One region of the Lentzea sp. NPDC092896 genome, then DNA from elsewhere that is predicted to be linked to it. Evidence: riboswitches for the same ligand, from Rfam matches in the RefSeq annotation. Region 1 holds a riboswitch; each other region holds the start of a gene.

What was found. A riboswitch is a leader RNA that binds a small molecule or an ion and turns the genes downstream of it on or off. The one in region 1 is predicted to bind S-adenosylmethionine.
Region 2: linked by a shared signal. The riboswitch ahead of ACIQF0_RS22650 (aminotransferase class V-fold PLP-dependent enzyme) and the one ahead of ACIQF0_RS28460 (methionine ABC transporter ATP-binding protein) in region 1 are both predicted to bind S-adenosylmethionine.
Region 3: linked by a shared signal. The riboswitch ahead of thrC (threonine synthase) and the one ahead of ACIQF0_RS28460 (methionine ABC transporter ATP-binding protein) in region 1 are both predicted to bind S-adenosylmethionine.

Annotation. Positions count from the first base shown of each region.
Region 1 covers NZ_JBIVPX010000006.1:118,165-128,262, forward strand. The annotation lists gene metG (methionine--tRNA ligase) at 1-646, shown strand, start outside; gene ACIQF0_RS28445 (TatD family hydrolase) at 654-1,475, shown strand; gene ACIQF0_RS28450 (transglycosylase family protein) at 1,778-3,187, shown strand; gene rsmA (16S rRNA (adenine(1518)-N(6)/adenine(1519)-N(6))-dimethyltransferase RsmA) at 3,538-4,368, shown strand; SAM riboswitch class I at 4,457-4,550, shown strand; gene ACIQF0_RS28460 (methionine ABC transporter ATP-binding protein) at 4,771-5,769, shown strand; gene ACIQF0_RS28465 (methionine ABC transporter permease) at 5,766-6,449, shown strand; gene ACIQF0_RS28470 (MetQ/NlpA family ABC transporter substrate-binding protein) at 6,478-7,278, shown strand; gene ACIQF0_RS28475 (4-(cytidine 5'-diphospho)-2-C-methyl-D-erythritol kinase) at 7,333-8,298, shown strand; gene ACIQF0_RS28480 (ABC-F family ATP-binding cassette domain-containing protein) at 8,363-10,098, shown strand, end outside.
Region 2 covers NZ_JBIVPX010000004.1:361,924-372,021, forward strand. The annotation lists gene ACIQF0_RS22625 (hypothetical protein) at 1-461, shown strand, start outside; gene ACIQF0_RS22630 (SRPBCC family protein) at 425-904, opposite strand; gene ACIQF0_RS22635 (TetR/AcrR family transcriptional regulator) at 964-1,500, shown strand; gene ACIQF0_RS22640 (M28 family metallopeptidase) at 1,501-2,436, opposite strand; gene ACIQF0_RS22645 (potassium/proton antiporter) at 2,551-4,038, shown strand; SAM riboswitch class IV at 4,112-4,226, shown strand; gene ACIQF0_RS22650 (aminotransferase class V-fold PLP-dependent enzyme) at 4,264-5,595, shown strand; gene lspA (signal peptidase II) at 5,619-6,416, shown strand; gene ACIQF0_RS22660 (RluA family pseudouridine synthase) at 6,518-7,402, shown strand; gene ACIQF0_RS22665 (NAD(P)-dependent oxidoreductase) at 7,476-8,066, shown strand; gene ACIQF0_RS22670 (LysR family transcriptional regulator) at 8,055-8,951, opposite strand; gene ACIQF0_RS22675 (inositol monophosphatase family protein) at 8,975-9,736, shown strand; gene ACIQF0_RS22680 (AsnC family protein) at 9,733-10,098, opposite strand, start outside.
Region 3 covers NZ_JBIVPX010000014.1:186,548-196,645, reverse strand. The annotation lists gene ACIQF0_RS44150 (NUDIX hydrolase) at 1-363, opposite strand, end outside; gene ACIQF0_RS44145 (SPFH domain-containing protein) at 437-1,369, shown strand; gene ACIQF0_RS44140 (hypothetical protein) at 1,369-1,584, shown strand; gene ACIQF0_RS44135 (AAA family ATPase) at 1,615-3,006, shown strand; gene ACIQF0_RS44130 (glycoside hydrolase family 3 N-terminal domain-containing protein) at 3,122-5,386, shown strand; gene rpsT (30S ribosomal protein S20) at 5,512-5,778, shown strand; gene ACIQF0_RS44120 (hypothetical protein) at 5,877-6,686, shown strand; gene holA (DNA polymerase III subunit delta) at 6,697-7,674, opposite strand; SAM riboswitch class I at 7,753-7,887, shown strand; gene thrC (threonine synthase) at 7,899-9,164, shown strand; gene ACIQF0_RS44105 (hypothetical protein) at 9,314-9,511, opposite strand; gene ACIQF0_RS44100 (DNA internalization-related competence protein ComEC/Rec2) at 9,516-10,098, opposite strand, start outside.

The DNA.
Region 1 (10,098 bases):
GGACACCGACTTCACCTGGGAGGAGTTCGTCCGCCGGACGAACTTCGAGCTGGCGAACGAGTGGGGCAACCTGGTCAACCGCTCGATCTCGATGGCGCACAAGAACGTCGGCGCGATCCCGAAGGCCACCGCGCTGACGGCCGCCGACCACGAGCTGCTCGCGCAGTCCAAGGCGGCGTTCGACACGGTCGGCGCGCACCTGCGCCGGTCGCGGTTCAAGCAGGCCACCGGTGAGGCCATGCGCGTGATCTCGCTGGCGAACAAGTACCTGTCCGACCAGGAGCCGTGGAAGCTCAAGGACGACCTGGACCGCCGCGACTCGGTGCTGCACACCGCGTTGCAGGTCGTGCAGGACGCGAACACGCTCATGACGCCGTTCCTGCCGCACTCGGCGCAGAAGGTGCACGAGGCGTTGGGTGGCACGGGCGTGTGGGCCGCACAGCCGGAGATGACCGAGGTCGACGACCTGGACATCCCCGACCGTTCGTACCCGGTGCTGACCGGTGACTACGCCGGTGAGCAGGCCAAGTGGGAGTCGACGCCGCTCGAGGTCGGCCGCCCGCTGCAGAAGCCGTCGCCGTTGTTCGCGAGGCTGGAGAAGGAACTGGGCGACGAGGGGCCCGAGTGGGCTCCGATCGTCAAGTGACCGCCCTGTGACGGACAAGCGTGAACGACCGCCGGTGCCGGAAGCTCTTCCGGCACCGGTGATCGACGCCCACACCCATCTCGACGCGTGCGGAGCCGTGGACGCGGCCGACGTGGCGGTCCTGCTCGATCGGGCCGAGGCCGCCGGCGTCTCGCACGTGATCACCGTGGCGGACGACCTGAAGGCCGCGCAGTGGGCCGCCGAGGCGTCCACTTGGGACCCTCGGGTCTACGCGGCGGTCGCCGTGCACCCGACGCGCACCTCTTCGTTCGGGGACGCGGAGAAGGCCGAACTGGAGCGGTTGGCCGTGCTGCCCCGCGTGGTCGCGATCGGCGAGACCGGTTTGGACTACTACTGGGACTACTCGCCGCCGGCCGCCCAGCACGAGGCCTTCCGTTGGCACATCGACCTTTCCAAGCGCGTCGGCAAGCCGTTGATGATCCACGACCGGGACGCGCACGAGGACATCCTCAAGATCCTCGACGCCGAGGGCGCACCGTCCACAGTGGTGTTCCACTGCTTCTCCGGTGACGCGGACTTCGCCCGGCGGTGCGTCGACGCGGGGTACGTGCTGTCGTTCGCGGGACCGGTGTCGTTCAAGAACGCCCGTGCGCTGCGGGAGGCGGCCGCTCTCGTACCCCAGGACCAGCTCCTGGTCGAGACCGATGCTCCGTTCCTGACGCCCCATCCGTTCCGGGGCCGTCCAAACGAACCCTATTGTGTGAATTACACAATTCGGGATCTCGCGACGCTGCGTAACGAAGATCTTTCTGAACTCTGCTCCGCCGTCACCCGTACTGCTCAACGAGTGTTCGGGCTTGACCACTGAAATGCGACTTAGAGCGAACGGAGCAAAGGGTTCCTACCCCCATGGGGTGACTGACGTCACAACATTGGTGGGGGTGTTTGCGCAACGTGCCTCACCCCGTTACTGTCCCGTGACCGTGCCACCTGAGCCGACCCAGTCGGTTCGGAGCACGCCCGCAGTCGGGGCGGGACCGAAGCCAGAAGCGCGAAGAAGCGAGACCACGTAGGAGGAGTTGCCGGGAACCTTCGAGCTCCAACTCGAATGATCTTGTCAACGCCAACTGTGCGGTGGCCTCACAGCTTCCGCAATGGAGGTATCGACCCTTGTCTGGTAGCGACAGAGCTGCTGCTCCGTACGACTTCAACGACGACACCGACTGGTTCACGCCCGTCGGCGGCACGGCGGTTGATGTCGCTGATCCCCACCCGAGCTTCCCCGCCGGTGCGCTGACCATCACGCCCGCGGACGTGCTCGACGTGCTCGGCCCGGACGCCGACGACCTGCTCGCCTCGGCGAACGTGGACGTCGACGAGCTGATCCGTCTCATCAACGCCGAGACGACGATCATGCCGCCCCTCGTCCTCCCGTCGGAGGAAGAGGAGCTGCGCGACCCGCAGGTCCTCGTCAAGGCCGCCTCGACGTGGAAGCGCCGCTTCCTCAAGGGCACGGTCGCCGCGGTCCTGGTGTCGATCTCCGGTGGCGGCGTGACCGCGATGGCGATGGACAAGTCGCTGACCGTCGAGGTCGACGGCGCGCTGCAGACCGTCCACTCGTACGAGGGCACGGTCGGCGAGGTCCTGGCGGAGGAAGGCATCGTCGTCGGTGAGCACGACGCCCTGTCGCCCTCGCTGAACGCCCCGATCTCCGACGGCGGCAAGATCAGCCTCGACCGCGGCCGCCTGGTCAAGATGAGCATCGACGGCCAGGCCCGCGAGGACTGGGTCCGCTCGGTCACCGTCGAGGAGGCCGCCAAGCAGTTCGGCGTGCCGCTCGAAGGCGCCTGGATGTCCGCGCCCGGCTCGCACGACGTGCCGCTCGAGGGCATGAGCGTCGAGGTCAAGACCCGCAAGAACATCAAGCTCTTCGACGGCGCGAACCCGGTCCGCGAGGTCCAGACGACCGCACTGACCGTCGACGAGCTGCTGAAGGCCGAGAACCTCAGCCTCGGCCCCGAGGACGCCGTCGCGTCCGGCATGGACGTGAAGCTCGCGACCGGCGCCGAGGTCTACATCTCGCGCACCGGCGTCACGGTCATCAACGTGAACGAGCCCGTCGCGCCGCCGGTCGAGAAGACCAACGACCCGAACATGAACGCGGGCGAGCAGAAGGTCACCGACCCCGGCGAGGCCGGCGAGCAGGTCGTCACCTACCGCGTCACGGTCAAGAACGGCAAAGAGGTCGGCCGCGAGAAGCTCAGCGGCAAGGTCACCAAGGAGCCGAAGCCGAAGAAGGTCACGGTCGGCACCAAGCCTCTGCCCGACGGCGAGGTCTGGGACCGACTCGCCAAGTGCGAGGCCGGCGGCAACTGGGCCATCAACACCGGCAACGGCTACTACGGCGGCCTGCAGTTCAACGCGGGCACGTGGGCGGCCAACGGCGGCACCGCGTACGCGCAGCTTCCGCACCAGGCGACCCGCGAGCAGCAGATCGCCATCGCGACCAAGCTCCGCGACCGCGCCGGCGGCACGTACGGCGCGTGGCCGGGCTGCCGCGCGAAGCTCGGCCTGCCGTAAACACGCACAACCCTCTCCGTCCCCCTGACAAGGCCGCCCTGGTTCGCCACGGGCGGCCTTCGTCGTTGCGGGGCTGCTCACGCGCGGAGCGGCCCGGCCGAGGCAACGGCGGAGCCGAGCATCCCTGCCGCCAACGGCAATGGCGAAGCCGAGGCGGGTGAACCAAGGCCTGCCGGTCAAGCGGCGATGACCGGCACCGGCCCGGTACTGCCCGCCCGGCCACCCTCGCAAGGTGACCGCCAGCCCGGCAGGTGACCACCCCGCTGGAACGCGACGAGTCAACGCAAGCCGACCCGCGCGGTACCAGCCCGTCCCTCCACGGGCGAGCCTGCGAGAATGCACCGGTGAGCCTGCTGGGACCTGCCGAAGTTCGTCGTCTGGCTGAAGAGCTGGGCATCCGCCCGACCAAGAAGCTCGGCCAGAACTTCGTGCACGACCCGAACACGGTCCGCAAGATCGTCGCCGCCGCCGGGTTGACGGAGGACGACGTGGTCCTGGAGGTCGGCCCCGGCCTCGGCTCCCTGACGCTCGCGCTGCTGCCCGCCGCCAGGCAGGTCGTCGCGGTCGAGATCGACCCGCCGCTGGCGCAGCGACTGCCGCAGACGGTCGGCGAGATGGACCCGGACAACGCGGGCAAGCTCCACGTCGTCCTCAAGGACGCCATGAAAGTCACCCAAGAAGACCTGCCGGTGCAACCCACGGCGATCGTCGCGAACCTCCCGTACAACGTCGCGGTCCCGGTGGTGCTCCACCTCCTGGCCGAGCTCCCGAGCCTCCAGAAGGGCCTGGTCATGGTCCAGGCGGAGGTGGCCGACCGGATGGCGGCGAAGCCCGGCAACAAGATCTACGGCGTCCCCAGTGTGAAGCTCGCCTGGTACGCGGAGTCCAAGAAGGCCGGCTCCATCGGCAAGAACGTCTTCTGGCCCGCGCCCAACGTCGACTCGGGACTGGTGTGGTTCCAGCGCCACGAAAAGCCGCTGTCCACAGTGGATCGGAAGAAGCTCTTCTCGATCGTCGACGCCGCTTTCGCGCAGCGCCGCAAGACGCTGCGGGCGGCGTTGAAGGGCTGGGCCGGCAACCCGGGAAACATTGACGAACTGCTCGCCAAAGCTGGTGTGGATCCCCAGGTTCGAGGCGAGCAGCTGAGCGTGATCGACTTCATCCGGATCGCTGAGGTCTAGGCCGGGGATCCTTCGGCCAACAGTGTGATCTGTCGAACGAATCGGATTCTGGCTTGCGCAACCGAACGTCCGTCCGGTTGACTGCTACTTGCCATCCGGAGCGACTGAGAGACCTGGCTCTACGACGTCGCAGCAACCACCCGCTGGATGCGGGCAGGTGCTAACGCCAGGACCGATGGAGGAGCACCATGGGTACCGTGCGAATGCTGACGCGCCGTCGAGTCATCGACCAGTGCCGTCGCTCGTCTTCTGCATGTCGTCGCCACCTCGTCTAAGGCGCCTTCTAAAAGTCCTTTGACGCGCACTCAGTCACGAGTGGCGCACACACCTGAGCAGAAATTCTGACCGCGCACGTCCGTCTCGAACGGACAGTGTGCCGTCGCGCGCAGCCGTGGAGCAGACATGATCACCGTCGAAAACCTCACCAAGTCCTTCCAGGGCGTCAGTGCCCTCAACGGCGTGACCCTCGACGTCGAAGCCGGAACCGTGCTCGGTGTCGTCGGCCCGAGTGGCGCCGGCAAGTCGACGCTCGCCCGCTGCGTCGCGCTGCTGGAGCGCCCCGATTCGGGTGCGATCCGCGTCGACGGCACCGACATCACCAGCCTCGACGGGTCGGCCCTGCGTGCCGCCCGCCGCCAGATCGGCGTTGTGCCGCAAGGGGATTCGCTTCTCCGTCAGCGCACGGCCGCCGGCAACATCGCACTGCCGCTGGAGTCCGCCGGCGTTCCCGGACCGCAGCGCCGCACCCGTGTGGGCGAACTGCTGGACCTCGTCGGGCTGACCGACAAGGCCGGCTCTTACCCCGACCAGCTGTCCGGCGGGCAGCGTCAGCGCATCGCCGTGGCACGCGCCCTCGCCGCCAACCCGTCCGTGCTGCTCGCCGACGAGCCCACCAGTGCGCTGGACCCGGAGACCACCGGTTCCGTGCTGACCGTGCTCGACCGTGCGCGCGCCGAGCTGGGTGTGACCGTTCTCGTTGTCACGCACGACATGGGCGTGGTCCGCAAGATCTGCGATGACGTCGCTGTGCTGGAGCAGGGCCGCGTCGTCGAGCACGGCAAGGTGCTGGACCTGGTCAACGACGTCGCGAGCCGCACGAGCAGTGCGCTGCTGCCCGCCGTCGACCTGAACCCGATCAACGAGAGCAGCTACGACCGCGTCGCGGACGTCGTGCTCGTCGGGTTCGCCGCGGTCGGCGCCCTGCTTCCCGAGGTCTCCCACCGGTTCGGCGTCGAGCTGAACATCGTCGGTGGCGGCCTCACGCGACTGGGCGAGACCCCGGTCGCGCGGTTCCGGCTCGGCCTGAACGGCGAGCGCTCGGACTCCGCTCTGGAGTGGATCGGCGAGGCCGGCGGCTCGGTGCAGAGGTCCTTGAAGGGCCCCCAGGGAGTAGCTGCGTGAGGTCTGCAACACCCTGGTCCGACGTTTTCTCGTTCCTCCTCGAAGCAACCGGCGAGACGCTGTACATGGTCGGCGTCTCGACCGTCATCGCCACCGTTCTCGGAGTTCCCGTAGGTGTCTGGTTGCAGCTCACCGCCAAGGGTGGGCTGCGGCCGAACGCCGCGGTGCACCGGGTCCTGAGCTTCGTCACCGACCTGGGCCGCGCGATGCCGTTCATCGTGCTGCTCGTCGCGCTGACGTCGGTCACCCGCCTCATCGTCGGCGGCTCCATCGGCAGCACGGCGGTCATCGTGCCGCTGGCCGTGGGAGCGATCCCGTTCGTGGGGCGGCTCGTGCAGAACATCCTGTCCGAGGTGCACGTGACCGTGGTCGAGGCCGCGATCACGACCGGCGCCTCGACGTTGAGGATCGTGCGCAGCGTGCTGATCCGCGAGTCGCTGCCCGCGCTGATCAACGCCATCGGCGTCACCGTGATCGCCCTGATCGGGTACTCGGCGATGGCCGGCGTGATCGGTGGCGGTGGCCTCGGCGACCTGGCGATCCGCGAGGGCTACCAGCGCTTCAACGACCGGATCCTGTGGAGCACCGTGGCGTGGCTCGCCGTGCTCACCACCGTGATCCAGCTCGGTTTCACCCGTGCCGCCCGTGCGTCCGACCGGCGCCGGCACGCCTCCGTCTGACCCGTAGCAATTTCTCAAAAGGAACGTAATGCGTATTCGTGCTGCCCTGATCGCAGTCGCTTTGACCGGTTTGACTGCTCTGTCCGCCTGCTCGTCCGGGGGCGCGTCCGCCTCGGACACGCTGAAGGTCGGCGTCTCGCCGGTCCCGCACGCCCAGATCCTCAAGTACGTGGCCGACAACCTCGCCGCGTCGAAGGGCCTGAAGATCGAGGTCGTCGAGTTCACCGACTACGTGCAGCCGAACACGGCGCTGGTCGACGGGTCGCTCGACGCCAACTACTTCCAGACCGTCCCGTACCTGGAGACGTTCACCAAGGAGAGTGGCGCCAAGGTGGAATGGGTCCAGCCCGTCCACGTCGAGCCGCTCGGCCTGTACTCGAAGAAGGTCAAGAAGCTCGACGAGCTGCCTTCCGGCGCCAAGATCGCCGTGGCGAACGACGCCACCAACGAGGCGCGCGGCCTGAAGCTGCTGGAGGCCAACGGCCTGATCAAGCTCAAGCCCGTGGACCAGCCGACCGTGCGCGACCTCGCGGAGAACCCCAAGAACCTGCAGTTCGTGCCTCTGGAGGCCGCTCAGCTGCCGCGTTCGCTGGAGGACACCGACGCGTCCGTGATCAACGGCAACTACGCCATCGACGCCGGCCTCAAGCCCGCCACCGACTCGCTCGCGCTGGAGAAGGCCGAGGGCAACCCGAACGCGAACGGCCTGGTCACGCGCACCGAGCTCAAGGACGACAAGCGCGTCAGGGACCTGGCGGAGCTCCTCGGATCGCAGCAGGTCAAGGACTACATCAAGCAGACCTTCAACGGTTCGGTCATCCCGGTCTGACGGTGACAGTGACCGGGGGAGGAGTCCGGGACACCAGAACGCCCGTACGCTGACATGGTGCTCGCAGTCGTTCCACCCCCGGTCACAGTTCGCGTCCCGGCCAAGGTCAACCTGCACCTGGCCGTAGGTGACGTGCGCCCGGACGGCTACCACGACCTGGTGACGATCTTCCAGGCGCTTTCCCTGGTCGACGAGGTCACGGTCGCGGTCGCCGACGAGCCAGGAGTCGAGGTGCACGGCGAGGGCGCCGACCAGGTGCCCACCGGAGCCTCGAACCTCGCCTGGCGCGCGGTCCAGCTGCTGGCCACCCACGTCGGCAGGGATCCGGACGACCCCAAGGTCCGCGTCGTCATCCGCAAGGCCATCCCGGTCGCGGGCGGCATGGCGGGCGGCAGCGCGGACGCGGCGGCGGCGCTGGTCGGCCTGTCGTCGTTGTGGCGCCTCGACATCAGCCGCGACGAGCTGGCCGAACTGGCCGGGAAGCTCGGCGCGGACGTTCCCTTCGCCCTGTACGGCTCGACCGCGCTGGGCACCGGCCGCGGCGAGCGGATCGTGCCCGTGCTGGGCCGCCACCAGTTCCACTGGGTGCTGGCGTTCGACCGCCGCGGACTGTCCACTCCGGACGTGTTCGACGAGCTGGACCGCCTGCGCGCCGAGGGAGACCCGCCGCGCGTCGGCGCCGTCGAAGCCGTGCTGGAGGGCCTGTCCTCCGGCGACCCCCGTCAGCTCGCTCTGCTGCTGGGCAACGATCTCCAGGCCGCCGCCGTCTCCCTGCGCCCGAACCTGCGCCGCACCCTGCGCGCGGGCGTCGACGCGGGCGCGCTGGCCGGCATCGTGTCCGGTTCCGGGCCCACGACGGCGTTCCTGTGCGAGGACGGCGACGCGGCGGTGAAGGTGGCTGCCGAGCTCGCCGGTGCCGGAGTGTGCCGGACGGTTCGCGTGGCACACGGGCCGGTCCCCGGAGCGCGTGTGATCGCGACTGAAGAGCCCAAGCCCACGCCCCCCGAGGTGCACGCGTAACCGAGGGCTTTGGTCCTGCTGGGTAGCCTGCATCGGGCAGTTTCTTACTAGTCGTGAGGTTTTGATGGCCAACCTGGTCAACCTGGAGTCCGTGTCGAAGTCGTTCGGCGTCCGGCCGCTGCTCGACGGCGTGTCGCTCGGCGTCAACGAGGGCGACCGCATCGGTGTCGTCGGCCTGAACGGCGGTGGCAAGACGACGCTGCTCGAGGTGCTGGCCGGGGAGGAGCCCGCGAACGAGGGCCGGGTGTCGCGGTCGCGGGATCTGCGGATGGCCGTCGTCACGCAGCGCACCGAACTGCCGCACGGATCGACGGTGCGCAACGCGGTGATCGACCCGCTCGGGTTCGACGCCGAGCACGAGTGGGCTGCCGACGCCCGCGTTCGGTCCATTTTGGACGGACTCGGCATCATGGCGCTGGGCCTGGACTCCGTGGTCTCCACGATGTCCGGTGGCGAGCGGCGCCGGGTCGTGCTCGCGGCCGCGCTGATCCAGGACCTCGAACTCATCGTGCTCGACGAGCCGACGAACCACCTCGACGTCGAGGGTGTGCGGTGGCTCGCGGAGCACCTGCTGGCCCGCAAGTGCGCGCTCGTCGTCGTCACCCACGACCGGTGGTTCCTCGACACGGTCTGCAACCGCACGTGGGAAGTGGTGAACGGCAAGGTCGAGCAGTACGAGGGCGGCTACGCCGACTGGATCTACGCCCGTGCCGAGCGGACCCGTCTCGCGGACGTGCTGGAGGAGAAGCGGCAGAACCTGGCGCGCAAGGAACTCGCCTGGCTGCGCCGCGGCGCGCCCGCGCGCACCTCGAAGCCGCGCTACCGGATCGAGGCCGCCGAGGCCCTGATCGCGGACGTGCCGCCGTTGCGCGACAACGTCGAGCTGCTCGCGTTCGCCAAGAAGCGCCTGGGCCGCACGGTGATCGAGCTCGAGGACGTGACACTGTCCATTCCGGACCGCTACCTGGTGCGCGACCTGACGTGGCGCATCGGTCCCGGTGAGCGGATCGGTCTGGTCGGCGTCAACGGGTCCGGCAAGACGACGTTGCTGAGGCTGCTGGCCGGGGAACGCGAAACCGAGACGGGCAAGCGGATCCAGGGCTCGACGGTCAAGATCGCGCACCTCTCGCAGGAGCTGCTCGACCTCGACGGGTCGATGCGCGTGCTGGAGGCGATCGAGGAGGTCGCGCGGCGCGTCGTGCTCGGCAAGTACGAGATGTCGGCCTCGCAGCTGGGCGAGCGGTTCGGGTTCTCGTCGCAGAAGCAGTGGACGCCGGTGGCGGACCTGTCCGGTGGCGAGCGGCGGCGGCTGCAGCTGTGCCGGCTGCTGATGGCCGAGCCGAACGTGCTGCTGCTCGACGAACCGACGAACGACCTGGACATCGACACGTTGCAGCAGCTGGAAGACCTGCTCGACTCGTGGGCGGGCACGCTCGTCGTGATCTCGCACGACCGGTACCTGGTCGAGCGCGTGTGCGAGAAGGTCGTGGCGCTGTTCGGCGACGGCGGGCTGACCGAGCTGCCCGGCGGCATCGAGGAGTACCTCAAGCGCCGCGACTCGATGCGCGACAGGGAGTCCGCGGCTCCGGCCGCCGGCAAGGCGCCGTCCAACGCCGCAGACCAGCGCGCCGCCCGCAAGGAGCTGGCCCGGCTGGAACGGCGTCTGGAGACGCTGCACAAGAAGGAAGCGGAGCTGCACGCCGCGCTCGCCGACGCCGCGACCGACTCCGGCCGGTTGCTGAAGCTCGACGCCGAACTCCGCGCCGTGCTGGCGGAGGAGTCCGACGTGGAGGCTCAGTG
Region 2 (10,098 bases), on a different contig from region 1:
GCACCGACGACGGGGAGTGGTGGTTGGGGGGAATCGACGACGCGGGCAACGTGTTCGGTGGTTTCAGGCGGGAGGCCCCGCAGCGGTACTACGTGTGGAACCGGGAGGGTGCGCGCACCGAACTCCCGCCGCTGCAGGGGCACTACCAGGCGTTCGCGACCTCGATCAGGGATGGCCGCGTCTACGGGGCGTCCGCGGTGAAGGGCGACTACCTGGGGACCTCGGTCGAGTGGAACCTGCGAGGCGAGATCGTCCGCACCATGCCCGGTCGTGCGGTCCTGGCCTCCAACGACGCCGGTGACCAGTTGTCGTACTGGGAGTCGGGGATCGGGGTGCGGCGCGCGAACGGCCGGTTCGACCCGTTGCCCAACGGTGTCGCTTTCCCGAGCGTGCTCAGCGAGAGCGGTGACGTGTTCGGCGGGCGCTACTGGGAAGGTCCCGTGAAGCTGCGCTGCGCCTGACGGTTCGTCCGCGGGACGATCACCCGCCGCACCAGCCGGACCCAGGGGGACCACCTGGCCGGTGTGGCGGGCTCGCGTCCCGCCGCGCGCTCGAAGTTGTCGAACAGGTCCTCCAGGCACGCGTCGTGCAGCCAGCGGACCACCAAGGCCCAGCGGATCCGCGCGGCCAAGGGGAAGTCGCCGACCAGTTCGTGCCGGATGACCGTGCCGGACGCCGACAGGGTGTGCGTGCCGTGGCCCTCCCGGAACGCGAAGGTGATCGACTCGCCGGGGGTGAACGAGGTGCAGTGGTAGCGGATCGGGCCGTGGCCGCCGTCCGCGCCGACCCCCAGCGGGCGGTCGAACTCCTGCCTGCCCCACGCGGGCGGCCAGAGTTCCTGGATGCGGTCGACGAACGGGCCCGCGGGCACGCCGAGGTCGCGGGTGTGGATGTTCCTGATCATGAGGATCCCCTTCCATACGCTGCCGTATGTTCCTGAAACGTACGGTAGCGTATGGAAGCGTGGTGCGGAGGAATCAGGACGACTGGACTGAGATAGCGCTGAGAGCGTTGGCCGAGGGCGGGCTCAACGCCGTCGCGATCGAACCTCTGGCGGCGCGGGCCGGAGCCACGAAGGGCAGCGTCTACCACCACTTCCCGAACCGCGAGGCGTTGCTGAAGGCGACGGTCGAGCGGTGGGAGCGGGAGCACACCGAGAAGGTCATCGAGCTGGTCGAGGCGGAGAAGTCCCCGCGCGACAAGCTCAGGACGTTGTTCGGCACGGTGCTCGACCGCGGCCGCAAGGGCTCGGTGGAGATGGCGTTGCAGGCGAGCGCCGAGAACGAGGTCATCGCGCCGGTCCTGCGGCGCGTCACGGAGAAACGCCTCAACTACCTGACCGACCTGTTCGAGCAACTCGGGTTCGACCACGAGCACGCGAAGAAGCGCGCGCTCATCGCGTTCAGCCTCTACCTCGGTCAGGCGCAGATGTGGGTGACCCTGCCCGGCCTCGTCGAACCGGTGCTCGACGAGGCCGTGCAGGTGCTCACCGCGAAGTGATCAGGCCGCGGTGTTCCACAACGCGTAGGCGATCACGTCCGCGTTGCGGTCGAGAGCCGTCACGTTGATGTTCGACGTGGTGTCGCAGGAGCGGTGGTAGCACCGGTCGAAGGCCTGACCGGCCGTGCCGCCCCACTTCGCCGCCTGTGCCGAGGTCTTGGTCACCTCGGCGCCGGTGAAGGTGCCACCGGTCGCGATGCCGGCCCGCGCGAACGCCGCGTGGTCGGAGCGGCCGCCGACGTTGGTCAACTCGGTCTGGACGCCGATCGAGGTGAAGCCCGCCTGCAGCCGCTGCTGCAGCGCCACCGAACCGGTGGGCTGGCCGTCGGCACCGTTGTAGACGAAGTAGCCGGGGTTCGGCGAACCGGTCATGTCGAAGTTCAGGTACGCCTTGATCCTCGACTTCTCGGTGGTGGACAGGGAGTTCACGTAGGCCGTCGAGCCGCGCAGCCCGAGTTCCTCCGCGCCCCACCAGCCGAACCGGACGTGCTTGGTCGGCTGGAAGTTCGTGGCCTTCATCTGGAGGGCGACCTCCAGGATCGACGCGGAACCCGTGCCGTTGTCGTTGATGCCGGGGCCCGCCGTGACGCTGTCGAGGTGGCCGCCCAGCATGACGACGTTGTTCGCGTCGCCGCCGGGGTAGTCCGCGATCAGGTTGTAGCCGGTGGCGCCGCCGTAGGTGAACGACTGCACGCGCGTCGTGAAGCCGGCCGCGTCGAGCTTGCTCTTGACCCAGTTGACCGAGGCCAGGTACCCCGGACGTCCGTGAGCGCGGTTGCCGCCGTTGGCGTTGGCGATCGACTGGAACTGGTTCAGGTGTGCTTGGACGTTCGCGACGCTGATGTTCGGTGCTGCCAAAGCCGCAGGGGCGGCCGCTTGCGCTGCTGTGGTTCCGGTCACCATCAAGGCGGCCGCCAGCGCGATCAGGATCCTCATGGTTCAACTCCGTGCAGGGGTTAGGGATTGAGCCACAGATCAACATGCTCCACCGCGCATGAGCCCGCTAGATGCGATCGTCGGATTCGTCGGAATCGATGGTGATCAACCAGAATGGTCCAGGTGGGTGACGTCACGGTCGTTCTGGGCATCGGCGCGGCCGTACTGCTGATCTCCGTGATCGCGGTGCGGGTGTCGACGCGACTCGGGCTGCCCTCACTCCTGCTGTACCTCGGCATCGGCGTGCTGCTCGGCGAGGCCGCGTTCGGCATCAAGTTCGACGACGCCGACCTGACGCAGTCCCTCGGCATCGCGGCACTCGTGCTGATCCTGACCGAGGGCGGCATCACGACCCGCTGGAACGCGGTGAAGTCCTCGCTGTGGCTGGGCGTCGCACTGTCCACAGTGGCCGTTGTGGTGAGCGTGGCGGTGACCGGGACGGCGCTGCACTTCCTGCTGGGCCTCGACTGGCGGATGGCGTTGCTGTGGGGCGCGGTGCTGTCGTCCACCGACGCGGCCGCCGTGTTCAGCGTCCTGCGCTCGTTAGGCGTGGGGCCGCGGCTCACGGGCGCGCTCGAACTGGAGTCCGGCCTCAACGACGCGCCGGTCTACATCGCCGTCGTGCTGCTGGCCTCGTCCGATCAGATCTCGTGGACCGCGCCGCTGCTGGTCGTCTACGAACTGGGCGCGGGCGCGCTCATCGGTGTCGCACTGGGGTATCTCGGCGGGGCCGGACTCAGACGCGCGGCACTGCCCTCCACCGGTCTGTACCCGCTCGCCACCGTGGCGGTGTGCGTCATGGCCTACACGGCCGGCGACCTCGCGCACGCGTCCGGATTCCTCGCCACGTACGTCGCCGCGCTGGTGCTGGGCAACGCCCGCCTGCCGCACCGCGCCGACACCCTCTCGTTCGCCGAAGGTCTCGGCTGGCTCGCCCAGATCGGGCTCTTCGTGCTGCTCGGCCTCTACGCCTCGCCGTCGCGGCTGCTCGACGTGCTGTTCCCCGCGCTGGTCGCGGGCGTGGTGCTGACGTTCGTGGCCCGGCCGCTGTCGGTGATCCTGTCCTCGCTGCCGTTCAAGGTGCCGTGGCGCGAACAGGCCTTCCTGTCCTGGTCCGGGTTGCGCGGCGCGGTGCCGATCGTGTTCGCGCTGATCCCGTTGATCCAGGGGGTCGAGGGCGCGCGCGAACTGGTCGACGTGGTGTTCGTGCTGGTCATCGTGCTGACGGTGGTGCAGGGCACGACGTTGCCGTTCCTCGCCCGGCGCCTCGGGCTGGTGAAGGCGGGTGAGGCGCAGGAGGTCCAGGTCGACTCCTCGCCGCTCGACGAGCTGGGCGCCGAACTGCTGCAGGTGCACATCCAGCGCGGGTCGAAGCTGCACGGCGTCTACATGACCGAACTTCGGCTGCCCGTCGGCGCCACGGTGAGCCTCGTGGTGCGCTCGGGAAAGAGTTTCACGCCACAACCGACGACCCGGCTGCAGACGGACGACCAGTTGCTCATCGTCACCACCGAGGAAGCGCGCGATGCCGCTGAGCGGCGCGTTCGTGCCGTCGACCGCGCCGGCCGCTACGCACGGTGGAAGGGCGAGACCGGCGATTAGTCGGTCACCGACGCTTCCCAGCATCTGAATCAGGTGTCGACGGGCGCGTCGGCCTCCGCTAACGTCGTCGGCAGGTCATGAGAGCCAGCGTCAAGCCCAAGCTTGCTGGCCGGCAACCCTCCAACCGCGGTGGGGTGCCCTTGGTGAGGACCTGGTCCGGCGCGTGGGGCGCCGGTCAAGCGCGGGCCTTCGCACAACGGGGCCCCTGGCCTCGGAGGCAGCTCGATGACGCTCGCGATCACCCCTGGAACCACCACCGCCGTCCCGGCTGTCGTCGGCGCTGACCTGCGGGTTCCGCTCGTCACCGGAGAGCGCGTCACCTACGCCAACCTCGACCACGCGGCATCGGCACCCTGTCTTCAGGAAGTGCGCGACGCCGTCGACGAGCTGCTGCCCTGGTACGCCAGCGTGCACCGCGGCGCCGGGTTCGCCTCGCAGGTCTCGACCCGCGTCTACGAGCAGGCCCGCGACCGCATCCGCCGGTTCGTCGGGGCGCACTCCTCCGACACCGTCGTCTTCACCCGCAACACCACCGATTCGCTGAACCTGTTGGCGCGCAGCGTTCCCAAGAACACCGCCGTCGTCCTGTTCGACAGCGAGCACCACGCGGCGCTGCTGCCGTGGCGCGGTCCGAACGTTCAGCGTGTTCCCGCTCCGTCTTCGTCCGGTGCTGCTGTTGTCGCGCTGGACCGGGCGTTGGCCGCCGCCCCGGTCGGTCCTCGGCTCGTGATCGTCACCGGGGCGTCCAACGTCACGGGGGAGCTGTGGCCGGTCGCCGAGCTCGCGAAGGTCGCCCGCCGTCATGGCGCGCGGATCGCGCTCGACGCCGCGCAGCTCGCCCCGCACCGCCCGATCAACGTCCGTGAGCTGGGCGTCGACTACATCGCGTTCTCCGGCCACAAGATCTACGCGCCGTTCGGCGCCGGTGTGCTGGTCGGTCGCGCGGACTGGTTGCAGCAGGCCCAGCCGTACCTGGTCGGCGGCGGTGCGACCTCGAAGGTGACCGACCACGGTGACCGTCTCGGCGTGGCCTGGTCCGCGGTGCCCGAGCGGCACGAGGCCGGCAGCCCGAACGTCGTCGGCGTGCACGCGCTGGCCGCGGCCTGCGAGATCCTGTCGCGGCACTGGGAGCAGACCGTCGCGCACGAGCAGGAACTGCTGACGCGCCTGCAGAACGGCCTGCGCACGATCCCCGGTCTGCGCGAGCTCGCGATCCTGACCGACGCCGACAAGGTGGGCGTCGTGAGCTTCACGATCTCCGGCTTCGACGCGGGCTTCCTCGCGGCGGCGCTGTCCGCCGAGTACGGCATCGGTGTGCGCGACGGAGCGTTCTGCGCGCACGTGATCGTGGGTCGTCTGGTCAAGCAGGTCGGATCGCACGAGGAACGCGCCGTGCGCGCGTCGATCGGCCTCGGCACGACGGCTGAGCACGTCGATCGTTTGGTCGCGGCGCTGCGCACTCTCGTCACCGAGGGTCCGAAGTGGACCTACGCGCAGCGCGACGGCCGCTGGGTTCCGCAGGACGACAACCGAACCCTGCCGCCGTTCCTCGCGTAGTCCCTGTAGTGGACAATGACCTGGTGAGTGACGAGGCCGAGGCCGCGGAGAAAGCCACCGAGAAGGCGGCCGACAAGGTCGCTGACAAGCCGGTGGAAGCGCAGGTCAGCGAGCCGGAGACGGTCGCGACACCCGCGATCGTGGTCGAGGAGCCGGCCGCGGAGGAGAAGGCGGAGGGGAAACCCGCCGAGTCCCCCGCCAAGGCGGACGAGGACGACGACGAGTTCTCGATCTCCGGTTCGATCTCGGGCTCGTTGCCGGACCTCCAGACGAAGGCCCTCGCGCTCCTGGCGGGCGTCGTGCTGGCCCTGGACGTGCTCACCAAGGTCGTGTCCGTGGCGTTCCTCGAGGGCGCCGACCCGATCAAGCTCTTCGGCGGCGTGCTCTACCTGACGTTCGTCCGCAACCCCGGCGCCGCGTTCGGCCTGGCCGAGGGCCAGACGTGGATCCTCGCGCTGATCGCGCTGGGTGTCGCCGGGTTCATCCTCTGGATCTCGCGCAACCTCCGTTCGCAGCCCTGGGCCGTCGGCCTCGGCCTGGTGCTGGGCGGCGCCGTCGGCAACCTCGCCGACCGCCTGTTCCGCGAACCGGGCCCGATGCGCGGCCACGTCGTGGACTTCCTGTCGCTGTTCGACCCGTACGGCCAGGTGTGGCCGGTGTTCAACGTCGCGGACATGGCGATCGTCGGTGGTGGTGCCACGATCATCGTGCTGGCGCTGCTGCGGCACGACTACGACGGGACCGTCCACAAGGACGAGCCCGCGCTCGTCGTGGAGCCCACGCGCACCGTGGAGTCCGATGGTGCGGCGGAGTCGAAGTAGCTGCTCCTGGTAGGTTCAGCAGGTTCTGCAAGGAGAAGAAGGTCGAGGCACCCCGCGTGAGCGGATACCGAACGCTGCCGATTCCCGACGGTCTGGACGGCATGCGCGTCGACGCCGGCCTCGCGAAGTTGCTCGGCCTGTCCCGCACCGTCGTCGCGGCCATCGCCGACTCCGACGAGGTGCTGGTCGACGGCCGGGTCGTCGGCAAGTCCGACCGGCTCATCGCCGGGTCGATGCTGGAGATCACGCTGCCCGCGCCGCCGCAGCCGGTCACCGTCCAGGCGATTCCCGTCGAGGGCATGGTGATCATCCACGAGGACGACGACATCATCGTCATCGACAAGCCCGTCGGTGTCGCCGTGCACCCGTCGCCGGGCTGGACCGGGCCGACCGTCGTCGGCGGGCTGCTCGCCTCCGGCCACCGCGTCGCCACGTCCGGTGCCGCCGAGCGCCAGGGCGTCGTGCACCGGCTCGACGTCGGCACGACCGGCGTGATGGTGGTCGCGAAGTCCGAGTCCGCGTACTCGGCTCTGAAGCACGCCTTCAAAGAGCGGACCGTCGACAAGGTCTACCACGCGATCGTGCAGGGCCACCCGGACCCGATCAAGGGCACCATCGACGCCCCGATCGACCGTCACCCCAAGCACGACTACAAGTTCGCCGTGATGCAGGACGGCAAGCCGTCCATCACCCACTACGAGGTGATGGAGGCGTTCCGCGCCGCTTCTCTCGTCGAGGTGCACCTGGAAACCGGTCGCACGCACCAGATTCGCGTGCACTTCTCGGCGCTGCACCACCCGTGCGTCGGCGATCTGACGTACGGGGCCGACCCGACGTTGTCCAAGCGGCTCGGGATCACCAGGCAGTGGCTGCACGCGCGCCAGCTCGGGTTCCACCACCCGGCCGACGGACAGTGGGTCTCGTTCACGTCCGAGTACCCGGACGACCTGGCTTCGGCGTTGGAAAAGCTGCGCGAAGAGGGCTGATTGCGTTTGGGTAAATCACCGGTTGACTACGTTGCACTTGATGTTAATCGGTGAGCTCAATAGCGTTCTTGGCATGCACCTGACCATTCTCGCGGCCTCGGGCCGAACCGGTCTCGCCCTCACCCGCCAGGCGTTGGAGCGCGGCCACGTCGTCACCGCGATCGCCCGCGACCCGCAGCGGATCCCCCTCGACCACCCGAACCTGAGCAAGGTCGCCGGCGACGTCAGCACGTCGTTGACCATCGACGCCGATTCGGTCGTCCTGTCCGGTCTCGGCACCGACCGGGCGGGCGTCCTGCTCGACGGCGCCAAGGCCGTTGTCGCCGCCGGACCGAGCCGGATCATCTGGCTCGGCGCGTACGGCACGGGCGCGTCCGCCGACGCGGCGGGCGAGGGCGCCGCGGTGCTGTGGAAGGTGATGGGCGACCGGATCCCGGACAAGATCGCGGCCGACAACGCCGTCCTCGCCGCCGGTGGCACCGTCTTCCACGCCGGGGTGCTCAGCGACGAGCCTTTGACTTCCAGTCGCACGGTCGGCCTGGACGCCGCGCCGCCGTTCGACCTCACCGCGAAGGTCAGCCGCGAGACCGTCGCCGCCGCGATGCTCGACGAGGCCGAGAACCCGCGCTTTCCCGGCGTCGTGGCGCTGCCGCTACCGGGCTAGAACGTCGGCGAGGGTCGTCCGCACCAGGTCGCGCAGCCACGCGTGGGCGAGGTCGGAGTCGTAGCGCTGGTGCCAGTTGCAGTTGATCGGCGCCTCCGGCGACTCGGTCGGCAGCGGCCGGGTGACCAGCCCGAACGCCTCGATCAACGGCCGGCAGAGGATCGTCGTGGTGGTCACCAGCGCGTCGCTCGCCGCCGCGATCTGCAGGGCCGAGTGCACAGTCGCCACGGTCGCGATCACCTTGCGCCGCAGGCCTTCCGCGGCCAGCACCTCGTCGATCGGGGCGGTCAGCCGGCCACGCCGGGAGACCACCACGTGCGGATAGGCCGCGTACGCGCGCAGATCCAGTTCGGTGCACGGGTGGCCGGACCGCAGGACCACGGCGAGCGGGTCGGTGCCGAGCGTCTCCGAGCGGAACTCGGGGAGGTCGGGCGCGCCACCGCCGAGTTCGAGGTCGACCCGGCCGTGCCGCAGGTCGTCGGTGTCGGCGGACTGCTCGGCGAGCACCCGCAACCGCACGCCGGGCGCCTGCTCCGCGATCCGGCCGACCAACGCCGGCACCACCGACGAGGCGAGGGCGTCATGGCACTGCACCGTGAACGTGCGGTCGAGTTCGGCCAGATCCAGCTCACGGCTCGGCGCCAGCACGGCGTTGGCCTCCCGCACCAGCCGACGCACCTCCTCGGCGATTCCCAGCGCGTACGGCGTGGGCGTCATCGTGTGGCCGGTCCGCACGAGGATGTCGTCGCCGGTCACCTTCCTGATCCGCCCGAGCGTGCGGCTGACCGCGGGTGACGACAGGTGCAGCCGCTGCGCCGCTCCCATCACGCTGCCCTCTTCGAGCAGGGCGTCCAGCACGGTCAACAGATTCAGATCCGCTTGCATGACAGTCAATCTTGGAGGAAGCCATGCTCACCGCCACCACCGCCGCCGTCCGCCGTGCCGGAGCGCGCATGCTGAAGCGCTACTCGACGGAGTCCCGCGCCTCCAGCCTCACCGAGATCGTCGAGGCGGTCCGCGCCAACGACGCCGCCGTCGTCGACCTGCTCAAGCCGGAACTGGAGGCGATCAACCCGGACGCCCGCTGGCTCGACGACGAACACGGCTCCGGCCCGCTCGAAGCGGGCGAGTGGTGGCTGGTCGACCCGGTCGGCGGCAACATGAACGCGGTCCACGGCATGACGGACTGGAACATCGGCGTGAGCCTGGTCCGCGACGGCCGCCCGGTGCTCGCGGTCGTCTACTTCCCGCTGTTCGACGAGATGTTCACGGCCACCGAGGGCGGCGGCGCGTTCCTGAACGGCGTCCGGCTGAAGGTCTCGGACAAGACCTCGCTGGACGGCGCGCTGGCCGGCACCGGTCAGGCCCAGCCCGGCCAGGGCCCGGAGATGGCGGACCGGGTCGGCGCCGCCTACAGCGCGATGGCGAAGGAAGCCCTCTACGTCCGGATCTCGGTGCCGGTGACCCACCAGCTCGCCCAGGTCGCGGCCGGACGGATGGACGTGCACTGGCAGTACGACAACGTGCGCGCGCACGCGTCGGGTGTGCTGCTCGTGCAGGAGGCGGGCGGTGTCGTCACGGATCTCGACGGCAAGCCGTGGGAGCTGACGACCCGTGAGTACCTGGCGGCCGCGCCTGGCGTGCACGCGGCAGCACTGGCGCTGCTCTAGTCCTCGACGGTCCAGACGAGGGTGTTCAGGTCCACCTCGGGGCGCACGCTCCAGCGGACCTGGATCACCTCGGTCGCGTCCGGCAGCACGAACACGCTGTGGCCGCCAGCGGTCTCGCCCGGCGCCACGCCGAGCTTGTGCGCGGGCCGCGAGGACAGCGAGACGGGCGCCTTCGTCACGGTCTCGCCGGTCTTGGTGACCAGGACGAGGTACATGTCCGGCAGCGAGGTGTAGGGGACCTGCGAGGTGTTCGTCACCTCGGTGTGCACGACGACGGCCCGTTCGCCCTCGGCGAGCTTGTAGCCGGCCGCGGTGAACAGGAAGTCCGCCGGGTCGACGACCTCGATCAGCTGGATCGACAG
Region 3 (10,098 bases), on a different contig from region 1:
CAGTTGTCCGACCTCTGCCACGGGGAACCACTGCGCGAGGTCGGTCGAGCCGCCCACCTCGTTGCGCAGTTCGCCGCCCACGATCCGCACCTCGTACATGATGCGAAGCGCGTGGTAGTCGCGGTCCGGCTCCTCGCGGAACTCGGAGTCGATGCCGAGCAGGCGGAGCACCTCGACGGTGTGGCCGGTCTCCTCCTCGAACTCCCGGATGACCCCGTCGTACGGGTGCTCGCCGTGGTCGATGCCGCCTCCGGGCAGGATCCAACGTTTGCCCTTTGGGCCAATCCAGCGCGCGAGCAGGATCTCGTCGTCCTCGTTGATGCACACCCCGTACGCGGCCACGCGCTGCTTCTTCGCCCTCATGCGACGCAGCGTAACTTGCGATCACGCTCAGAAAAGTGATATCACTTAGATACTACTTCGCTAGGGGTCCTGGATGAGTGCATCCATCGAAACGACGGTCCAGATGCCGGCGCCTGTCGTCCGCGAGAAGCAAGCGCGGGAACTGCCCGGTCTCCCGATGTTCTTCGCTGGGTTGGCGGTGCTCGCTGTGGGCGTGTGGACGATCATCGAGGGGATCAAGGCGACCGACGCTGCCGACGGCGACCCGGCGGCCGGGCTGCTGCTCACCGGAGTGCTGGCGTTCCTGGCCGCCGCGGTGATCTGGAAGGGACTGTTCACAGTCGCACCCGGCGAGGCGCGGGTGCTGCAGTTCCTCGGGCGTTACGTGGGCACGGTGCGCACGGACGGCCTGCGGTGGGCGAACCCGCTCACCACGCGGGAGAGGATCTCGACGCGGATCCGCAACCACGAGACGCAGACGCTGAAGGTCAACGACGCGGACGGCAACCCGATCGAGATCGCGGCTGTGGTCGTGTGGCAGGTCGAGGACACTGCGCGCGCACGGTTCGAGGTCGACGACTTCGTGCGGTTCGTCGGCATCCAGACCGAGACCGCCGTGCGGCACATCGCGAACAGCTACCCGTACGACAACCACGAGGAGACCGGTCTCTCGCTGCGCGAGAACGCGGACGAGATCACTGAGACGCTCGCGATCGAGATCTCGGCACGCGTGCAGTCCGCCGGTGTGAAGGTGATCGAGTCGCGGCTCACCCACCTCGCGTACGCGCCGGAGATCGCCCACGCCATGTTGCAGCGGCAGCAGGCGAGCGCGGTCGTCGCGGCACGGACCCGGATCGTCGAGGGCGCCGTCGGCATGGTCGAGCTCGCGTTGGACCGGCTCGCCGCCCACGACGTCGTGGAACTCGACGAGGAGCGCAAGGCGGCGATGGTGTCGAACCTGCTCGTCGTCCTGTGCGGTGACCGTTCCACCCAGCCCGTGGTGAACACCGGTTCGCTCTACACCTGATGGCCGAGCGTAAAAGCGTTCTGCTCAGGCTTGATCCGGCGGTGCACGACGCGTTGAGCAGGTGGGCGAACGACGAGCTGCGCAGCACCAACGCGCAGATCGAGTTCCTGCTGCGGCGTGCGCTGGCGGAGGCGGGCCGGCTGCCCGATGGGGCAAAGAAAATGCCGCGTCGGGGCAGGCCACCGAAGAATCCAGAGCAGAACGCCGAGGACTGACCGGACGGTCCGTGCGTACGGTGGAAATCGATGACGGATCTCCACACATCTGACGCACGATCGCTTGCGTCGGCTCTGCAGGGGTTGTTGGAGGAGGCCAGGAAACTGGTCTCCGACGGCGCGGAGTCGACGCTGGTCCGGAAGGTCTCCGGGCACATGGGCATTCCGATGGCACAGGTTCCCACCGTGACGGCCAAGTTCATGGCCTGGGAGCACGTCAACGTCCACCGCGGGATCGAGACGTACCTCGCCGAGCACTCTCCCGAGGCGGAGTGGTTCGGCATAGCGGGGAAGCGCGCGTTCCAGTACCTCGTGGACATGTTGAGCGGGGCGGTTCACGACGGCAGCTTCGGGCTCGGGCCCGTCGACTACGCGACGGTGGCCACCGGTCCCGACACCGCGGTCGAGGCGGTACAGCTCGGACTGGTCCTCTCGCGGTCACCGGACGGCGAACCGGTGGTCCTCGCGTTGCAGGGTCCGGGAGAGGACTGCGACTCCCAGTGTTCGTTGCAGGTGCTGGCAGGGTCGAGAGAGATCGCGACGGCCACGCGTGAGGCGGTCGAACGGCAGATCGCGCGGCACAACCTGTTCCAGGGCAAGGTGATGGCGTTCGGACTGAGCGAGCACCGGCGCAATCAGCTCCTCACCTTCCTGCCTCGACCGTCCTTGCGACCCGAGGACGTTGTTCTGCCAGAGGGCGTGCTGGACGCGATCGAGCGCCACGTCGTGCGCACGGCCGAACAAAGCGCACGGCTGACGGCACACGGGCAACACCTGAAACGCGGACTGCTGCTCCACGGACCGCCCGGCACCGGCAAGACCCACACGATCCGGTACCTGACGGGACGGCTGGAGTCCTCGACGGTGATCGTGCTCAGCGGCATCGCGATGTTGAAGCTCCTGAAGGTCGCGACGTCGATGGCGCGGAAGCTCGCGCCGTCCGTGATCGTCGTCGAGGACGTCGACCTGATCGCCGAGGACCGGCGGCACACCGAGTCGGGTAGCCCGGCGTTGTTCGAGCTGCTGAACGAGATGGACGGCATCGGTTCCGAGGCGGACGTGACGTTCGTGCTCACCACGAACCGGGTGGACGTGTTGGAGCAGGCCCTCACCCAGCGGCCCGGCCGGATCGACCTCGCGACGCACGTGCCGTTGCCCGACGCGGGCGCCCGCGAACGGCTGTTGCGGCTCTACGCCTCCGGCACCGATCTCGATCTCCCGGACGCCTCGGCGGTCGTGGCGGCGAGCGAGGGCGTGACGGCGTCGTTCGTGAAGGAACTCGTGCGGCGGGCGACGCTGATCGCGTTGGACGAGCAGCCCGGCGTCGGGCGCGTGCGGCTCGACGAGGCCACGATCTCGGCCGCGCTGGCCGGCCTGACCGCGGAAAAAGAGTCGCTGACGCGCACTCTCCTGGGCGGCTGAACAGGCGTTTCACCAGCATGAAAACGCTGTCATTGAGTTCAGCCGTTCGGGGGTGTTTTGTCTGACTCCTCCACGCGATCGTGTGCGACGGGCGCACCGGGAACGTGGAGGAGTCTTGTCTTTGTTCTCCCGCAAGCGCGCTGGTCTCGGCGTGCTGGGCGTTGCTGTTGTGATCGCGTCGCTGACACCGGCGGGTGGTCTGGCGGCGGGTAAAGAGATCTATTTGGACAGTCGGGCGTCAACGGAGCGGCGGGTCGAGGACCTGCTGCGCAGAATGACGGTCGAGGAGAAGATCGGGCAGATGGCCCAGATCCGCGTCGGGAAGCTGCGTGGTGACTGCAACAACGTCAACGGGCCGTTGGTCGACTCCTGCCTGAAGGCGGTGCTCGCGGACGCGCACGTCGGCTCGATCCTGTCCGGCGGCGGTGACGCGCCGCTCGACAACACGCCCAAGGCGTGGGCCGAGATGAACAACGCGATCCAGCGCTATGCGTTGGAGAACAACAGGTTGAAGATCCCGATCATCTACGGCGCGGACGGCGTGCACGGGCACAACAACGTCATCTCCGCGACGATGTTCCCGCACCAGATCGGGCTCGGCGCGACGTGGGATCCCGGGTTGCAGGAGAAGATCGGTGTGTCGGCGTCGAAGGCGTTGCGCGCCACCGGTGTCTTCTGGAACTTCGCACCGGTTTCCGACATCGCGCGGGACACGCGCTGGGGCCGTTTCTACGAGACCTACGGCGAGGACCCGTTCCTGTCCGGGCAGCTGGCGGCGGCGAACGTGCGCGGGCAGCAGACCAAGGTGGACGACACCGCGCAGCTGACCGCCACGGCGAAGCACTTCGCCGGGTACTCGGCGCCGGCGAACGGGCACGACCGCGCCGCGGCGCAGATCCCGATCCGGCAGCTGCAGGATCTCGTGCTGCCGTCGTTCCAGGCGCAGTTCGACGCGGGCGTGAAGACCGTGATGATCAACTCCGGCTCGATCAACGGCGTGCCGGTGCACGCCTCGAAGTACATGCTGCAGACGCAGCTGCGCGACAAGATGGGCTTCAAGGGCGTCGCGGTCTCGGACTGGCAGGACATGAAGTACCTGGTGGACCGGCACAAGGTCGCGCCCGACTACAAGACCGCGATCGCGATGAGCGTCAACGCCGGTGTGGACATGGCGATGGAACCGTCGAACGCGGCCGAGTTCACGTCGTTGCTGCTGGCGAACGTGCGCGACGGTTCCGTGTCGCGCGGGCGGATCGACCAGGCCGTGCGGCGGGTGCTGAAGCTCAAGTTCGACCTGGGGCTGTTCGAGAAGCCGTACGTGGACCCGGCGAAGGCCGACGGCAACGTGGTGAACGTGGATCGCTCGCTGGCTCGCCAGGCCGCCGCCGAGGGCACCGTGCTGCTGAAGAACGACGGCGTGCTGCCGTTGTCCTCCGCTGCCAAGAAGATCGTCGTGACCGGTGAGACCGCGGACGACGTGCGTCGCCAGCTCGGTGGCTGGACCGTCGAGTGGCAGGGAGTGCCGGACGACTCGCCGTTGCCGCCGGCCGCGACCGTGCTGACCGGTGTGCGCGAGGCCGTTCCCGGTGCGTCTGTCGTGCACGCTCCGACTCAGGCCGCGGCGGTGGCTGAGGCTGACGGCGCGGACGCGGTCGTCGTCGTCCTGGGTGAAAAGCCCGGTGCGGAGGGTCCCGCCGACACGGAGAACCCGGTGCTGACGCCTGAGCAGCAGGCGTGGGTGGACGCGGTGCAGGCGACCGGCAAGCCGGTGGTCGTGGTGCTGCTGACCGCGCGGCCGCAGGTGCTCGGTGCGGCGGCGGACGCGAACGCGCTGGTCGCGGGCTGGTTGCCGGGCAGCGAGGGTGGCCGGGCGATCGCCGACGTGCTGTTCGGCGCGGTGAACCCGAGCGGCAAGCTGCCGGTGTCGTGGCCCAAGGCGCTGGGCGACCCGACGCTGACCTACGACCAGCTGCCGGGCGCGAACACCTCGGCGGGCGCGAAGTACGACCCGCTCTACGCGTTCGGGCACGGGCTGTCCTACACGTCGTTCACGACCTCGGGGACCTCGGTGTCCGTTGATCGGCAGAACGGCGTGGTGAAGTTCACGGTGGCGAACACCGGTGGGCGCGCGGGCACCGCCGTGGTGCCGGTCTACGTGCGGCAGCCGGCCTCCCCCGTGCTGACGCCGGACGCCCGGCTGGTGGGCTTCACGCGGGTGGAACTCGCGGCCGGCCAGTCGAAGCAGGTCGAGGTGTCGTTCAAGCTCTCGCAGCTGGCCCTGACCGTCGGTGACGTGGACGGTGACGGACGGCGTGAGGTCGCCCGCGGCGGCTACGAGGCCGTGGTGGGTGCCGAGAAGGCCACCTTCACGGTGCGCTGAGCTGGCCTGATATCCTTCGTCGTCGTGAACGCGCGGCTCTCCGCCGTGGAGGAGACCTGGCCCTTGTGGCCGGTGCCGACATAGCGCGTCACGAACTCCGGTTTCGACAAGAAGGGTGATGTCGCATGGCGAACATCAAGTCCCAGCTCAAGCGGATCAAGACCAACGAGAAGGCTCGCCTTCGCAACAAGTCGGTCAAGTCGTCCCTGAAGACGGCTGTCCGCAAGTTCCGCGAGGCTGCCGAGGCCGGTGACAAGGCGAAGGCCCTGGAGCTGCTGCAGGACGCGTCCCGCAAGCTCGACAAGGCCGCCAGCAAGGGCGTCATCCACGCCAACCAGGCCGCCAACAAGAAGTCGGCGATGGCACTGCGCGCGAACTCCCTCGAGGGCTGATCTCGCTCGTAGAGCTTCGAGCTTCTGCAAAGGGCTCCATCTCCTCCGGGAGGTGGAGCCCTTTCGCATGCGGGCTCGCGCACGGTAGGCGTAGATCCATGGAATCGCTTCCGCGCATCGACTTCGTCGAGCTGCACGACCTCGACGGCACGCCGGCCGTGTTGCGCACGCTGCACACCGAGTCCATCACGACCATCTACCGGCTGACGGACGCCGCGCGTGAGTACGCACGCCCGTTGGCGCTGGCCCTGCGGTCGGGCGCGGACCACCGGATCGTCGACCTCTGCGCCGGTTCGGGCGGGCCGGTGCCGCTGATCCAGCGGCGGCTGCACGCCGCGGGCGTGCACACCCAGGTCACGCTGACGGACCTGGTGCCGAACGTGCCCCCTTTCGAACGCGTCGCCGCGGCGAACCGGCGACGGCTGCCCGACCCGTGCTGCTCGGTGGACCACGTGCCGTGGCCGGTCGACGCCACGGACTGCCGGTTGGAAGGGACGCGGACCATCTACGGCGCCTTCCACCACTTCCCGCCCGCACTGGCCACGCGCATGCTGCAGAACGCCGTCGACACCCGGCAGCCGATGGTCGTCGTGGACACCAGGCGGTCGTGGCTCTACGTGCTGGTCTTCCCGTTCTTCCTCACGCTGGCCGTGCTGCTGGCGGCGCCGTTCCAGCGCAATCCCCTGCCGCGCTACCTGCTGCGGCTGGCACTGACCTACGTCGTGCCGGTGCTGCCGTTCATGATGTTCTGGGACAGCGTCGTGTCGTTCCTGCGCATGTACGGGCGCGCGGAACTGCGACGGATGGTCGACGGTCTGGACGGCACCGAGTCGTTCGCGTGGACGATCGGCGTCGAACCCGGCTTCACCGGAGCCCAGTACCTGATCGGGATCCCACGCCCGCGGTGATCTCTTGGGATCAGCGGCGGCTGTGCGCGGCCACGATCCGGAGCACGGCACGTTCCAGCGCGTAGTCGGCGTCGGCCGCCACACCCTTCACGTCGGCGTTGAGCCCCGCGACCACCTGCATCGCGTCGGCGAGCCCGGCCTGGTCCCAGCCGCGCGACTGGGCCTGCGCCTTCTTGATCTTCCACGGCGGCATGCCGAGCGGCCCGGCCAGGCTGAACGGGTCGGCGCGCCCCACGGCGGACACCCGCGCGACCGTGCGCACCGCGTCCGCCAGCGCGTCCGCGACCAGCACGTGCGGCACGCCGAGCTGCATGGCCCAGCGCAACGCCTCCATGGCACCCGCCCGGTCACCGACGACGGCCTTCTCCGCGACGGCGAACCCCGTCACCTCGGCCTTGCCCTGGTGGTAGCGGCGGATCTCCTCGACCGTCACCTTGCCATCGGTGTCGGAGACGAGCTGTGACGAGGCAGCGGCGAGCTCGCGCAGGTTCGTGCCCACGGCGTCGATGAGCGTGGCGACGGCCTCCGGGTCGATCTTGCCGCCCGCCCGCCGCACCTCGTTGCGCACGAACGCCTCGCGCTCACCGGACTTGGTGACCTTGGCGCACTCCGTGACCGCGGCACCGGCCTTCTTCAGCTGTCCGGGCAGGTCCTTGGCCGCCTTGCTGCGACCACCGCCCGTGTGCACGACGACGAGCGTGACTCCGTCCGCGGGCGCCTTGACGTAGGAGAGCACCGTGTCGGCGACCTCCTTGCTGATGTCCTGCCCGTTCTGCAGGACGATCACGCGCCCCTCCGCGAACAGCGACGGGCTCACCAGTTCGGCCAGCTCCGGAGCCGTGAGATCAGTCACCTGGACGCGGGTCAGGTCGGCGGTCGAATCGACCTCGCGGGCAGCCTCGAGAGCCGCCCGAACAGCACGTTCGACCAGCAACTCCTCCTCGCCGATGACGAGGTGCAGTGACTCCGGTGCGCTCACGCTCCGCATCTTCCCACGTCCCGAATCGTGGACGATGGTGGCTGACCAACGGACAGGTGCCGTAGGTTGGTAGCCACAACTGAACACCGCTCATCCAGAGGGGCAGAGGGAACGGCCCGACGAAGCCCCGGCAACCGGCGTCACCGCTATGCGCAGAACTGTGCGTAGAAGACGATCACGGTGCCAATTCCGACCCGTTCGATTTCGCGGGAAAGATGAGGAGATACCTCGCGATGACTGCTGTCTCTGTGCCTACGAGCACCAAGTTCGACCTCGGCCCCGCCCGGGCACTGCTGTGCCGTGAGTGCGGAAATGAAACCCCTCTCGCTCCTGAGTACGCCTGTCTCGAGTGTTTCGGGCCGCTGGAAGTGGCCTACGACTTCGGGAAGATCCGGCGCGAGGACATCGAGGCCGGCCCCAGGTCGATCTGGCGCTACCGCGGCCTTCTCCCTGTTCCGTCCACTGTGGAACAGCACCCGAACACCGATCCCGGCGGCACCCGCCTGGTCGAGGCGCACAACCTCGCCAAGGCCCTGGGCGTCCGCAAGATCTGGGTGAAGGACGACACCGGCAACCCCACCCACTCGTTCAAGGACCGCGTCGTCGGCGTCGCGCTCGCCGCCGCCCGTGAACTCGGCTTCAAGGTGCTGGCCTGCCCGTCCACCGGCAACCTGGCCAACGCCGTCGCCGCGGCCGCCGCCCGTGCGGGCTGGAAGTCGGTCGTTCTCGTTCCCTCCAACCTCGAGCGCGCCAAGATCCTCATGAGCGCGGTGTACGAAGGCGACCTGATCGCCGTCGACGGCAACTACGACGACGTGAACCGCCTCGCCCAGGAACTCGCCGCGGAGAACGAGGACTGGGCGTTCGTGAACGTCAACGTCCGCCCGTACTACGCGGAAGGCTCGAAGACGCTCGGCTACGAGGTCGCCGAACAGCTCGGCTGGCGCCTGCCCGACCAGATCGTCGTGCCGATCGCGTCCGGCTCGCAGCTCACCAAGGTCGACAAGGCGTTCCGCGAACTCGGCCAGCTCGACCTGGTCGAAGCCACACCGTACAAGGTGTTCGGCGCGCAGGCCACCGGCTGCTCCCCGATCTCGGCCGCCTTCAAGGCGGGCCACGACGTCATCCGCCCGGTCCGCCCGGACACGATCGCCCGCTCGCTGGCGATCGGCGCCCCGGCCGACGGCCCGTACGTGCTCGACGCCGTGCGCCGCACCAACGGCGCCATCGACGACGTCACCGACGAAGAGGTCGTCGAGGGCATCAAGCTGCTCGCCCGCACCGAGGGCATCTTCGCCGAGACCGCCGGCGGCGTGACCGTCGCGACGGCGAAGAAGCTGTTCGAGTCGGGCCAGCTCGACCCGGACGCCGAGACCGTGCTGCTGATCACCGGCGACGGCCTCAAGACCCTCGACGCGCTCGGCGACACGATCGGCCCGCGCGCGACGGTCCCGCCGTCCGCCGAGGCCGTCATCAAGGCACTGGGTTCACCTCGTTAGTCACCTCCCTTCGGTTCGGGGACGCGCCCGCGTCCCCGAACCGCGTTGTGCTGCGAGGACATTCGTGAGCCTCGGCGTTGCGAAACCTTCCGAGCGCTCGAACGAAGAGGCCCCGGCGCGGTCCGCTCAGGTCCACTGAACGCGGTGGCTCACAGGGAGATCGCGTCCGTCCTGAGCCAGCCCGTGCGCGGAAAGCGTTGCAGGCCGTCCACGACGTGCGGGCCAACCTGCTCCACGTTCGCGCGCCACGCCACGATCCGTTGCGGCCACGGGGCTTCCGCCTTGAGCGCGTTGTAGTGGTAGTCGTGCCAGACGTCCGGCGCGATCCGCAGGCCGTCGTCGAACACGTGCTCAGCAACGAGGTCGTACGCCTCCTCCCGAGTCGCGGCCTTCGTCGGCGGCAACACATGTGTGGTTGTCGCCCGGTATGTGACGGCGCGTGTGCCGTCTTCGAGCGTTTCGCAGATGTAGTAACCGAAATCGGGCTTGAGCTCGTCGTGTGGCCACGGCGTCGCCGAGTAGTTCGTCTGCCACAGCGCCCATGCGAGTCCTGGCGTGCCGCCGGGAATCGGGTAGCGCGCGTTGAACAACCTGACCCAGACCATCTCTTCTCCTTCGTACGATTCGGTTTCCCGGCAACACCGCCAGGTCTCCGTCCTTGTCCGTGCGCAACACCAACGCACCTCCCGTCCGCAACACGTCGAGGACGTGCGGACTCGGATGCCCGTACCTGTTGCCCGTGCCGACGCTCACCAGCGCCACCTGTGGCCGCACCGCCTTGAGGAAGGCGGGCAGCGAGTACCGAGAACCGTGGTGCGGCACCTTGAGCACCTCGGCGTTGAGGTCCCTCTCCCCCAGCAACGCCGCCTGGCCGGCCAGTTCGACGTCGCCGGTGAGCAACACCCGGCCTGCTCTTGTGTGGGCCTTGAGCACG